DNA from 3 places in the Paenibacillus roseipurpureus genome. Region 2 is predicted to be linked to each of the others. Evidence: riboswitches for the same ligand, from Rfam matches in the RefSeq annotation. Region 2 holds a riboswitch; each other region holds the start of a gene.
The links. Region 2 has a riboswitch for cyclic di-GMP ahead of MJB10_RS00600 (OmpL47-type beta-barrel domain-containing protein). Riboswitches for the same ligand answer to the same signal wherever they lie in the genome.
Positions count from the first base shown of each region.

Region 1: it holds a riboswitch for cyclic di-GMP, as region 2 does, so the genes downstream of both, MJB10_RS19215 (hypothetical protein) here and MJB10_RS00600 (OmpL47-type beta-barrel domain-containing protein) in region 2, are expected to answer to the same signal.
Region 3: it holds a riboswitch for cyclic di-GMP, as region 2 does, so the genes downstream of both, MJB10_RS23690 (S-layer homology domain-containing protein) here and MJB10_RS00600 (OmpL47-type beta-barrel domain-containing protein) in region 2, are expected to answer to the same signal.

Region 1 covers NZ_CP130319.1:4,294,493-4,298,621, forward strand. Annotated here, with positions in the region: gene MJB10_RS19205 (hypothetical protein) at 1-108, opposite strand, end outside; gene gloA2 (SMU1112c/YaeR family gloxylase I-like metalloprotein) at 183-581, opposite strand; gene MJB10_RS19215 (hypothetical protein) at 753-1,058, opposite strand; cyclic di-GMP riboswitch class I at 1,165-1,259, opposite strand; gene MJB10_RS19220 (MDR family MFS transporter) at 1,373-2,596, opposite strand; gene MJB10_RS19225 (TIGR01777 family oxidoreductase) at 2,797-3,687, shown strand; gene MJB10_RS19230 (glutathione peroxidase) at 3,754-4,129, shown strand, end outside.
Region 2 covers NZ_CP130319.1:125,286-129,414, reverse strand. Annotated here, with positions in the region: gene MJB10_RS00600 (OmpL47-type beta-barrel domain-containing protein) at 1-2,479, opposite strand, end outside; cyclic di-GMP riboswitch class I at 2,605-2,696, opposite strand; gene MJB10_RS00595 (hypothetical protein) at 2,740-3,075, opposite strand; gene fliS (flagellar export chaperone FliS) at 3,068-3,475, opposite strand; gene fliD (flagellar filament capping protein FliD) at 3,509-4,129, opposite strand, start outside.
Region 3 covers NZ_CP130319.1:5,250,193-5,254,321, reverse strand. Annotated here, with positions in the region: gene MJB10_RS23700 (GNAT family N-acetyltransferase) at 35-580, shown strand; gene MJB10_RS23695 (DUF962 domain-containing protein) at 577-903, shown strand; cyclic di-GMP riboswitch class I at 1,286-1,375, shown strand; gene MJB10_RS23690 (S-layer homology domain-containing protein) at 1,482-4,129, shown strand, end outside.

The sequences.
Region 1 (4,129 bases), 1.7 Mb from region 2:
ATTATCTTTTGCAATAATCGGGTCTATGACCGTTACGGTATCCATCGTAGATACATGCCAATCCTCATTGGAGCTAAGCACTTCTGCCAAAAAAGCATCAATGTCCATGTGTTGTTAATTCCTTCCTCATGATCGCAAGATAAAACTTAGTATTGGTGAGGAGGATTATGTTTATTCCTAAATTAACATTCTATTACTTCAACCAGCTCCAAGGGGAGCCCATCTGGATCGGCGAAGAATGTGTAGCGGTTCCCCGTGATTGGATCAATCCGTACTGGCTCCACCGTGATCCCCTTGTGTGTCAAGGCCTCCACAGTCTCATCCATATTGGTGATAACGAATGCCAAATGCCGCAGTCCACGAGCCTCAGGTTGATTTACGCGTAGTGGCGGATTCGGAAAAGAGAATAGTTCAATCTCTTGATCTGTGTCCCCGATCCGTAAATCCAATTTGTAAGAATCCCGCTCTGCACGATACGTTTCTTGGATAACGGTAAGTCCGAGCAGCTCGACATAGAAATGCTTGGATCGTTCATAATCAGAACAAATAATTGCTACGTGGTGTATCTGTTTGAAGTGTATAGTCACCTTGTACCTCCATAAACGACCTAAGCCTGTTCATGCAATCCCAACGTGTAATCAATCTCATACCATGCAACTCCCTCGATATAGCACTTTAGGACTACTTATGGATATGGCCTCATTATAGCCGTTCGTGTCGATTGGTGACAATGAGAAAAAAGAACGGTTCGCCTAGATAGGCTGAACCGCTCTTAATTTGGAAGTCAGGCATTGAAAAAGTCTAGTTAAAAAACCTTCGATTTGCGACATTGGGGGCATTTTCACCGATAGCTTAACTTCGCCCTTCCAATAAAAAATGAGAATGCTGTTGTTTCTTCCGTGAAACAATTCAACGTCCCAGCAAGTTTCGTTAAGTGCGTACTCTTCGCGGTTAATCATCAGTTTCGGTCCATCCGTGGATGGCACCAAACGAGCAACATGGTTTCCGCATAATGAGGTAGCTTTTTGTTCTTCCTGTGGGTGATGATCCAATTTCATGCTGAGTGAGCCTCCTGTTTACAATTTTTTAATATCGAAATTATGACAGAGAAAAACCCCACCAAGGGGATCCGAATTAGTGGGGTTCTGAATGAATTCCCAATCTTTCGGCGGCTGGCTGGCTGCTTGTCCCTAAGCAGGAGAAGTAAAGCCCCTGTAGCTTTGCGTCACTGGCTTTCGCCAGCTTTGCCTTTGTCGAGATGACGTGCAAGCAAATAGTTAGATAAAGCGTAATGTTGATCTTTATACTCTCAAGAATAAGGGAAGTCGTTCACAATTCGAATAGTTCCATGGAACCATTTTTACGAAATCCATCAAAAAACTTGCATTTTCGACGAACTTTTTACCGAAATATGACGTTTCGTGCCCCTCCAGTAGAAAATCGAGCCAACCATCGACAAAATTGCAATGAGAAGAAACAGCGTTTTCCCGCCAAAAGACACAAGCAAGAAGCCGCCGATCCAAGGCCCCATAAAGTGGCCCAGATTCGTTAATGTTTGCGCCCCGAAATAGGTACCTCGCATGTTCTCTGGAGCAAGCTTATCAATCAGCAGATTAGCGGCTGGATAATTCAAAATTTCACCAAAGGTGAAAATACCCATGGAGATGATGAGCCAAGTCAGCGAATGCGAGAAGGCAAATCCCACATCACCGAGTGCAAACATGATGTTGCCAACGATGATCGCGGTTAACGGGGGATACTTCTCAGCCCACTTACCAAGCGGAATCTGCATGGCAATCACGACAATCGCATTGGCGCTCATGAGCACCGCGAACATGTTGACACCATTGGTGAAATCCATCTGAAGATACTGGGAGAGTGTTACCATAACCTGCGAGTAGCCAATCGCCCCAATGATGCCGCCGATGATGTACAAACGGAAAGTCATGTCTTTGCGAATGACATTCCATGCCGATCCGAACGTTATCTTCGACTTCTTCTCCCCTTCAATTTGCTTGATGCCAAATTTAATGAGGAGCGCGTACAACGTAATGCCGTAAATTAAATAAATAACGCCTGTCAGCAGAAAAGGCAGCGCACCGTTCATCGTCGCAAAAAAAGCGCCGAGCAGCGGGCCGACAGCCACACCGATGTTAATCGCCATATAGCGCAGCGAGAACACTTGTCTCCGCTTCGCAGGTTCCGTTAAATCAGCCATTAACGCTTGAGACACTGGCTCATAGAACGAGCGGCACAACCCATTGAGCATGTTCAACAGCATAAACAGAACAGGCAGCTTCACAATGCCAAAACCTAAGAAGACGAAGCCCCATCCGAAAAGTGCCCCAAGCATGATGACACGTCGACCAAATCGGTCAGATAACGTACCACCTACAAATCCGCCTACTGTTCCTGCCAACGCACCCATCCCAATGACAATCCCGATCAAACTTGGGCTCATATCCGAGTGTTTAGCCAAATAGATAGCGAGGAACGGCAAACTCATTGAAGAAGCTGCCCTAGCCATAACCGTGCCCAAAATTAATGTATGTACAATCGGATGATAGGCATGTAGAAATTGACGTACACGATTCATGTGCTCGCGCTCCCTTCATGGTTGAAGATGAATCAAATAATTACCAATGGTTAATAAATACACACCGAAGACTTATTATACACGAAAAAGCGAGAATGGTGTCGTTATTTTGCAAACGAATGAATGCCATCATGATCACAAATCTGCCATTGGTAATGATTGGATGAACTCTTTATACTGATTGTATGGAGGTGTTTCCGATGAAAATAGCAATCACAGGCGGCAGCGGCTTTATCGGTAAACGATTAATCGCTTATTGGTTAGAACAAGGTTACGAGCTAATTAACATTTCACGTTCCTCTGCTACCCGTATCCCAGGTGTAACAACGGTTACTTGGGATGATCTGAAGATGAAGCCCGATACCCTACAAGGGCTGCATGCCATTGTCAACTTAGCTGGCGAATCGATCAGTCAGCGGTGGACAGCGGCGGCCAAATCTCGTATCATTCAGTCCCGCTTAGACGCAGCGGCTAACGTTGCCAAACTCGTTGCAAGTATGGACGTGAAGCCGCGTGTCGTTGTGAATGCATCCGGGATGTCCTATTACGGAACGTCAGAAACGGACACTTTCGACGAGACTAGCCCATTCCGAAACACGGATTTCTTAGCATCCGTTGTTAAGCAGTGGGAGCATGCCGCCGATCAAATCCAAGGAACTCGCGTGGTGAAAGTTCGTGTTGGACTTGTGCTGGATAACCTCGAAGGCGCTTTTCCGAAAATGGCTTTGCCTTATAAGCTTGGTGTTGGAGGTACCGTCGGCAGCGGCAGACAATGGATGTCATGGATCCATATCGATGACATGGTGCGTTTAATTGATTTCTGCGTAGATCACGATGATATTGAAGGTCCTGTCAACGCAACGGCTCCCAATCCCGTGACGAATCAACAATTTGGACGTACATTGGCGACTGTTATGAGAAGACCGAATATATTCCCAGTTCCAGCCTTCATGATGAAGCTATTGTTCGGCGAGCTCTCCGTGCTATTGTTGGAGGGTCAGAAGGTCCTGCCTCGGGTTTTACAGCAGCATGGTTTCGTATGGAAGTTCCCGCAGCTCCAAGAGGCGCTGGCCCAATTGATGAAAAAATAACTTTTCTTTTCAATTAAAATTGTGTACAATTTAATTATGTCAAATACAATTAAAGGTTGTGAGCCTATGAGCATTCATCAATTTCAAGTCCGCACGATCCGCGGTGAAGAGAAATCGCTTGCCGATTACAACAATCAGGTTCTGCTCATTGTCAACACGGCAACCAAATGCGGGTTTGCCCCTCAGTTTAAGGGGCTTCAAGAACTCCATGATACGTACAAAGATCAAGGCTTTAGCGTGCTTGGCTTCCCTTGCAACCAATTCAAAGATCAAGAGCCAGGCAATGACGCACAAGTGGAGCAAGCATGCCAATTAAACTTCGGTGTCAATTTCCCGCTTTTCTCCAAAATTGATGTGAATGGCGCGGATGCGCACCCGTTATACAAATATCTGAAAAGCAAAGCCCCTGGCTTATTCGGTTCAGGCATTAAATGGAATTTCA
Region 2 (4,129 bases):
GGGCCTGCATCGTTACACCATCCAAAGTCAATGAAAGCTGACTGCCTTCGGCAGAGTCCCCAAAGCGACTTGAACTCGAATGAACCACGTAGCTATACTCACCTGGTGGTAAGCTTGTATACGAAACAGAAGTTCCAGTCACTGTGCTTTTTAGGACTTTATTACCACCAACAATTTGGTACACTTTATAGCTTGTCGCGTAATCTACCGCTGTCCAGCTAAGTGTAACACTAGAAGGAGTCGTGATCGTACTTGTAAAATTGGTTGGTGGCTGCATCGTTGGAAATACTACTTCCAAAGTGAGAGATGTACCCATTGGTGAAGTTCCGAAACGATTCGATACTGCGTAAACCTTATATTGATAACTACCAGCGGGCAAATCACTGTAGCTAACTGATGTTCCTGTTAAAGAACTTTTCAGAACCTCTTGTCCACCGCTAATCTGGTAAACTTTATAACCTGTCGCATTCGGCGCAGCATCCCACTTTAATACAACCGTGTTGACATCGTTTATTGTATATGAAAAGTTGGCTGGTGCATTCATGATGACTGCCTCCAGAGTTACGGATAGCTGACTGCCTTCGACCGATTCACCAAATCGACTAGATACAGCGTGAACCTCATAGGTGTAATTCCCTGCAGGCAACCTAGTAAAAGTTACAGTTTTGTCTGTCACCGTACTATTTAAAACACGAGTTCCGTCTACGATTTGATACACCTTATAACTATCTGCTAAATTAGCAGAATCCCATGATAAAACGATATCGTTAAGATTTTGAATCGTATATGTTAGATTACCAGGCGGCTGCATAGATATTGGACTTAACGTAAAGGATACTTGACTGCCGTCTGCAGACTCACCAAATCTAGTTGAAAAGGAATGAACCTCATAGGAGTAGTCACCAACTGGCATATTGGTGTAGGTTACTGTTTTACCCGGTATCGAACTCTTTAAAACTCGCTGTCCATTTACAATTTGGTAGACTTTATAGCTGTTTGCATTGGCAGCAGACGGCCAAGATAAAACAATGTCATTACCATTCTGAAGCTGATAAGTAACATTGCTAGGTGAGAACATCGTTACACTTTCGAGATGAAATGAAATCGTGCTGCCTTCAGTGGATTCACCAAAACGGCTGGATATAGATTTCACAATATAACTGTAATCACCGCCAGGCATCTTGGTGAAGGTTACCGTCGTTCCTGTAACTGTGCTTTTTAGAACAGGCACTCCATCAATAACTTGATAGACATTATAGCTATCCGCATAAACAGCACTATCCCATGTTAAGATAATGTCATTAATGTTTTGAAGCTGATAAGAAAGGCTACTTGGGCTCACTATGGCTATAGGATCTAGTGTAAATGAATCTTGACTGCCATCTGCCGATTCCCCAAATCGGGTAGATACGGAATGAATTTCATAGGTATAGTTGCCTGCTGGCATATTTGAATAAGTAACGGTTGTCCCTGTTACTGTACTCTTTAAAACCCGTTGTCCATCAATAATTTGATAGATTTTGTAAGAATTTGCATTAGCTGCTGATGTCCAAGTTAGAATAATATCATTGCCATTTTGAATCTTATGTGCAAAATTGCTTGGTGGAAGCATCGTTACAACACCAACCGTTATGCTAACGCTGCTGCCTGTGGACGATTCTCCGAAGCGATCACTGTAGGAGTGAACTTCATAGCTATAATCTCCTGCCAGTACATTGCTATATTTTACAGTTGTTCCACTGACCGTACTCTTAAGAACTGGATTACCGTCAGTGATTTGGTAGATCTTATAACTCATTGCATTCGATACTGGATCCCAGCTTAAATTCACATCAGTGAGGTTGGTTACTGAAGCAGTGAAATTATTGGGTGCAGTCATTATTGGGTATACCAGATCAATCTGTTTAATCGTCGATTGGGCTGATTCACCGTATACTGTATGTACAGATGTTACAGCAAATTTATAGGTACCTTCGGGTGCCCGGGTTATCGTAAACGTCCTATCTATCCCGGATTTTAATAACGTCGCTACTCCATTCACATCAATCTTATAAAGATTATAAGATTGAGCATTTTGAGCAGAACCCCAGCTAATTACGATATCGTTACCATTTTGAATCGAAGCGTTTAGCGTCGATGGTGGCAACATGTCTGGGTAGTCAATGGTGACGGTGATCGGGGCGCTTGGACCGGATTCCCCTTCAGCACTTAAGGTAGATACGACATACCGATAAGAACCTTCGGCTAGATTATTTTTCGTATATGTAGCATTGGTTACTGTGCCAGTCAGTAGAAGCTGGCCATCTGTAATTTCATAGATCTTATACCCATTCGCACCAAACACAGGGTCCCAGCTTAGTTTAATATCATCAGCGCTCAGAGCCTGATAGGTAACATTACTAGGTGGCAAAATGGAACTGCTTGTTGCAAATACGCTTGCTGCAGGGAAAAGTAATTGCAATAGAAAAAGAAATGACATTATTGCTGACAATCTACTATGCATTCTGTTCGACATCGTTTTGACCAGCCTTTCAACGGTATAGTATTTTATGCGCAATAAAAAAGAACCTTTGCAAGGTTCATAGTTTTACCGCTATGACTCCTTGTGGCAACCGGCTGCCATCCTCATACTTAGAACGAGGTTCAGGCCCTTGGCTTTGCGTATCATGGTTTCCCATGACTTGCCTTTTCATTTGGGTTAAATGCGGCTATTCTTGTTGTTATGTCTCTATTATTGCGTTATTTCTTGAGATCAAAAAAGTAGCTTTCTCCTGTGTAAGCTTTGTCGTATGACATGCGTTGCGTCTTTCCAGTCTCTATCTTCGAAATCTGAAGGCTAGCTTCATCCCTTAACTGCTCTAATTTACGGATAAAAATCGTATCATGACTTAAAACCATTTTGACCCGATTCTTGTATTCCCTCTTCTGTTGTAGCGTAGGTGAAGCATGCAGCAGTAATTTCATGATCTGACTCCGTCGTTCCATATATTCGGAAATTTGTTCAGTGTCCATATTGGAAAGTGCGGATAGCCCCTGCTGCGTATGTATTTCTAATTGAACGAGTAAATCATCCATGGCTGACACCGGATGCTACTGGCGATACCGTTGATTGCGCAAGCTTTGCAGCTTGCATCCATGTTTCCTTTAACTGCATCAGATAACCCAATACCTCTTCTGCTGGCTCTACCTCTTTCTTCATATTCGCTTCAACAAGACGGCGTGTAAAATATTCATACAGCTTGAGCAGATCATTTGCTATTGGAATGGAACGATCAAGCGTAATCGAGAATTCGCTAATGATATCTTGCACCTTTACTAGGTTCGTATTGGCTTCTTGGAAGTTACTAGCCTTTAATGCCTCGATGCCCATTCTGCAAAACCGAATGCCACCATCACAAAGCATAATTAACAACTGTGCTGGAGTCGCAGTCTGAACGGAAGACTCCAAGTATTTATTCCGCTGCGGATAACTCATAGATGTTCCCCCTAAATATGTAGTCCTATTGAATTAGCCGCCCATTTGCTGACTAAGCTGTGCACTCTGCGCCTGCATTTGTGTAATATACTTTTCCATTGCTGTAAATTGATTATAATATCGGGTTTCGAGCGCATCCAGCTTAGCTGTTAGCTTATCAATATTAGTGTTAATCGAATTAATCGATTTGCCGATTAAATAATTAGAATCGACACTTGAAGTAGCCCCGGCCTTTTTTGTAAGGTTAGAAATTAACCGTGTGGCTTTATCATATAATTTCGTCGCTAAGCCGTCACCTGCATCCGAATCTTTATCTCCATCATTTGTAATAAAAAGCGCCATGACTTCATCAGGGTTTTCCGCGATTGCTGCTTTAAGCTTTGCATCGTTAATATAAATTTTACCGTTTTCCGAGTAACTACCTGAAATAGAATTTCCGGCAATCAGGCTTGTTGAGATGCCAATTTCTGATAGGGTTTTATAATCTCCTGTCGGTAATCCGGTTACTATAGCGGAAAAAGAAGTCCTAAAGTTTGTTAAGCCGCTTGAAAGCAAATCATCATTGCGCAGTAAGCCGCTCTTCGCTTTCTCTTCCCAAGCTTTAATTTGATCATCTTTCATTCCTTCTCGCTGTTCATCTGTTAAAGGAGAGAA
Region 3 (4,129 bases), 730 kb from region 2:
TGCCCCTTAACTAACCGAAAAGGATGTGCCACCAATGCCGCGACTTATGGGTGATCGGATTATTTTAAGAGAGTACAGCAAGGAAGACTTAAAGTATATGAGACAATGGTGCAATGATCCTGAGATTGTTGATCATTTATCGGACATTTTTCTGTATCCGCATACAGTTCATGGAACAGAGCAATATTTAAACGCCATTCTTGAAGGCAAAACGGAGCAGAAGGGCTTTGTGATCGCTCACAAGGATACGGAGGAATACATAGGGCAAATTGATTTATTTCGAATCGACTGGAAAAATAGATCCGCTGAACTTGGCATTGTGATTGGAATGAAAGAGTATCTGGGCCAAGGATTTGGGACGGAAGCGATAAAGTTACTGCAAGATTTTGTCTTTAACAGACTGAATCTAAATCGATTACAACTGGAAGTTCACGATTTTAATGAACGAGCGTATCGATGTTATTTGAAGTGCGGATTTAAAGAGGAAGGCCGATTAAGAGAGAAAACGTTTATTCATGGGCGGTATTCGGATACGATTTATATGAGTATTTTGAAAAGGGAATTTGAGGGATCAATTTGAAAGATCAAATTAGAAGAGATTTGAATTTCTATATGAAAGCCCATCAGAACCGATATAATCAGACTCTGCATTACTTTGCTTTTTTGTTTGCCTTTCTTGGTTGGATATTTTTATTTAATAATATTTGGGTGACGCTGGGCCTTGGGATTCTGCACTATGTGTTTTCCTGGGTAGGTCATTTCTATTTTGAAGGGAATAAGCCGGCATCTTTTCGGTATCCACTTGTCGGTTTTTATATCGGGTTTATGTGGTTTTTTATTAGGACCTTTGAAATGATTACGGGGAAAGAGATCATAAAGAAATATTTGGATGAACGTTCGTAAAAATCCTCCCCACCTCCACAACCCTCCAAGTTTCACCGTAGTGATGAAAATCATCATTCCAGCAGCCATTTACGCCTGGGAGGCCTTTGAAATGATGATTTATCACTTTTCACAGCTAAAGAACTCATTTATGCACAGTTTTCAGCTTGCTTCGAAGGACCCCATAGCCACTTGCTGGCCACCCCCGTCCAACGCACCATAATAAATCCCCCAAATCACACGACTTGCATCGCGCCAGCAAAAAAAGGATGTTGCTGATGGCTTTGCTGCAGATGTAAGTAGAAAATTGCAGAATTTTGTTGTAATTTAAATTTTTTTGTTGTCACGGAAACCGAAATCACCTATAATCTGGTAAGTGTTGTTCTAATTTTTAGTTCTTTATTCATGTAAAAGGCAAAATCTCCGAAAGGAGATGACGCAAAGCTATGGGTCTAAAGCCTTATCAAGAGGCTATGATTGCCAGGTTGCCATTAGAATTCCTAGTATATTTAATAGGATCATTCGTATATCAACCTGCGTAATAAGCCGCCCGTGCTTAGCGTAGGTTTTTTTGATTGTATTATTTTTGGAGGTGTAGGATGAGTTTATTAAACAGAGGATTCAACACGAAGCCGCAAGTGAGAAAGAAAATTGCATCTCTGCTCGTATTTTGTTTATTATTTTTCTCCGTAAGTATGGTGATTCCAGGATCGGTAGCCCGAGTATCGGCAGCTGCAACAACGAACATGCTTAATAAGAGTATTGTGGACTGGGTAATGGAGGAACAAACTGGTTATATTTATGCGATAACAAACGATACAAACGAATTGCTGTTTATCCGGACAAGTGATCTGCAAGTCGAGAAGCAATTTGCTATTGGATCAAGTCCGTCTGGGATTGCAATGGATAATGGCAAGCTTTATATTCCACTCTCTGGGGCAACGCAAATTAAGGTAGTAGACGTTGCTTCTCAAGCAATTACTTCTACCCTTACTACCGGTGGCAGCCGTTCGCCTTATCGAGTGGCGGTTGATGGGAATAAGCTTTACTATGTTGTAAAGGATAATTCTGATTTTGTTTACGATATTAATTTAACGACTAATGTTGAGACACAAGTAGATGTGTATCCAAAAGTATATTACAAGCCCGACCTTGCTGTAGATAAATCGACACATACTTTATACGTAGGTGAGAGCGGTTTATCTGGTTCAAAACTAGCAGCATATAACACAGCGACAGATACTTTAGTACCTAACAACCAATCTACCTATTACGGCGGATATGGATTCTCCTATGCAGGACGTAAAGTAATCCAAGACGGCAATGATGTATTCTTTGCAGGACACAAATTCGATAAAACCAATTTGAAAATCATCCACGGCGATTTTAAAGACGGTCCCTATGAGAATAAGATTTTTTATGTAAAAGATAATTATGCATTTTCCGATACCGCAGTTTACGATCGCAATAATTTCACAAAAATTACTAACCTTCCCTATCAAACTGAACGTATATTGATGGATGGTTCCAATAATACATACTTATTCAATACGACAACAAAGGCTATTGAAAAACTAAACCTCAATTTAACTCCAACAAACACGGTAACACAAACAACATATGTGGATAATAAACTTGGCTTCAATTTGCCTGTAACTGACATGGTTTACAGTCAAGACACGGGATTATTGTATGCTGTATCGCAAGATGCCAATAAGCTGCTTTATATTAATCCTGCGACTCTATCCATTGAGCATGAGATGTTTATAGGGTCCAAGCCGACTGATATAGACCTTTATGACGGCAAACTTTACATTGCATTGTACGGAAGCACCAAAATCGCAGTCACAGATTCTGTTTATAGCGGAAACATTTCCAATCTTATTGTAGATGAAACTCCGTATCATATTGCATTAAGCCCTAATAATATTTACTTCTTGCCGGAATTCCCGGGAAGCGGCAACAGAGAGCTTCACACATATGATCGAACAACAACGGCATCAAGTAAAGTTGTGTTTAGCGACCAAATCAACACATCCTTTTATCAGGGTGATCTGATATACAGTCCAGAACTGAACAAAATTTACATCGGAGAGTCTCAGTCATCCCCATCACAACTATCACTCGTAGGATTGGATCCGAGCAATGTAGGAAAATATAGAACTTTTGGTATTTCAGCAGGGTATTCCCCTTCCTCCAGACCTTTAGTCAAGGATGGGAATGAGATCTTCTTTGCAGGGAAAAACCTTGATGCGAGTAATTTGACTACGGTGAATGCTTCCTATCCTGAGCAAGTTCTTATGGCTAAAAATCAATATGTTATCTCCAAAACAGCAGTCTATGATCGGATAAATGGGAATAAGATTTTCAATCTTCCCTTCACAATAGATCACGTAACTATTAGTGACGACGGCAGCGTCCTGCTCTACAGTCAAGCGAAAAATGGATTATTCCGATACTCCAGCGTAGATGAAATTAAAATTCCAAGAGAAATAGCCAAAACCGTAAGCTTCAGGGATACCAATGGTACGTCTGGTCAAATTCAAGGTAATGTTGCTTGGACAGTTCCAGATGATCAATCTTATATCACTAGCTATACCGCTTATTATTTAGATGCGCAAGGCAATAAACTTGGTATGATCGGTGAATTGGCCAAAGGTTCCATAAACTCTATTGCGATTGCAAATACCTCAATACCAGCCAATGCCAAGCAGATCGGTATCTTTTCCAAGAATGCTTATGCTGAAAGCAGCAAGTTTAAGGCTTCGCCTATTTATGATTCGCCTAATTTCTTAGCTACCAATGTAACCTTTACAGATAACCAACCTTCTGCCGGTTTATATAATGGCACGTTTATGTGGTCACCTGGCGTTGATGAATCTGGCATTACCGGTTATGCAGCGTACTTCATTGATGCGAACATTCAACCTATAGGTAACGCGTTTGCGATGATTAATGCTGGGACAGTCAATTATGCTGTATATAATGTTCAAACCGTTCCAAGCAACGCCGTTTATGTAGGAGTTGTTCCGTTAGATCAAGCCCAACAAGAATTAAATAAAGTTACATTAATCAATTTGTGGGATAATATTTCTTCACTTCCTGTCACGATTACTAATTCCGTCTATTTACCTGCGCCAGTTACAATTTCTTTTCAGAATACTGAAACAGCGCAAGACAAAATCGGAGGAAAACTCTCATGGACAGCAGCCGCCGATCAAACTCAAATCACAGGCTACAAGGTCTA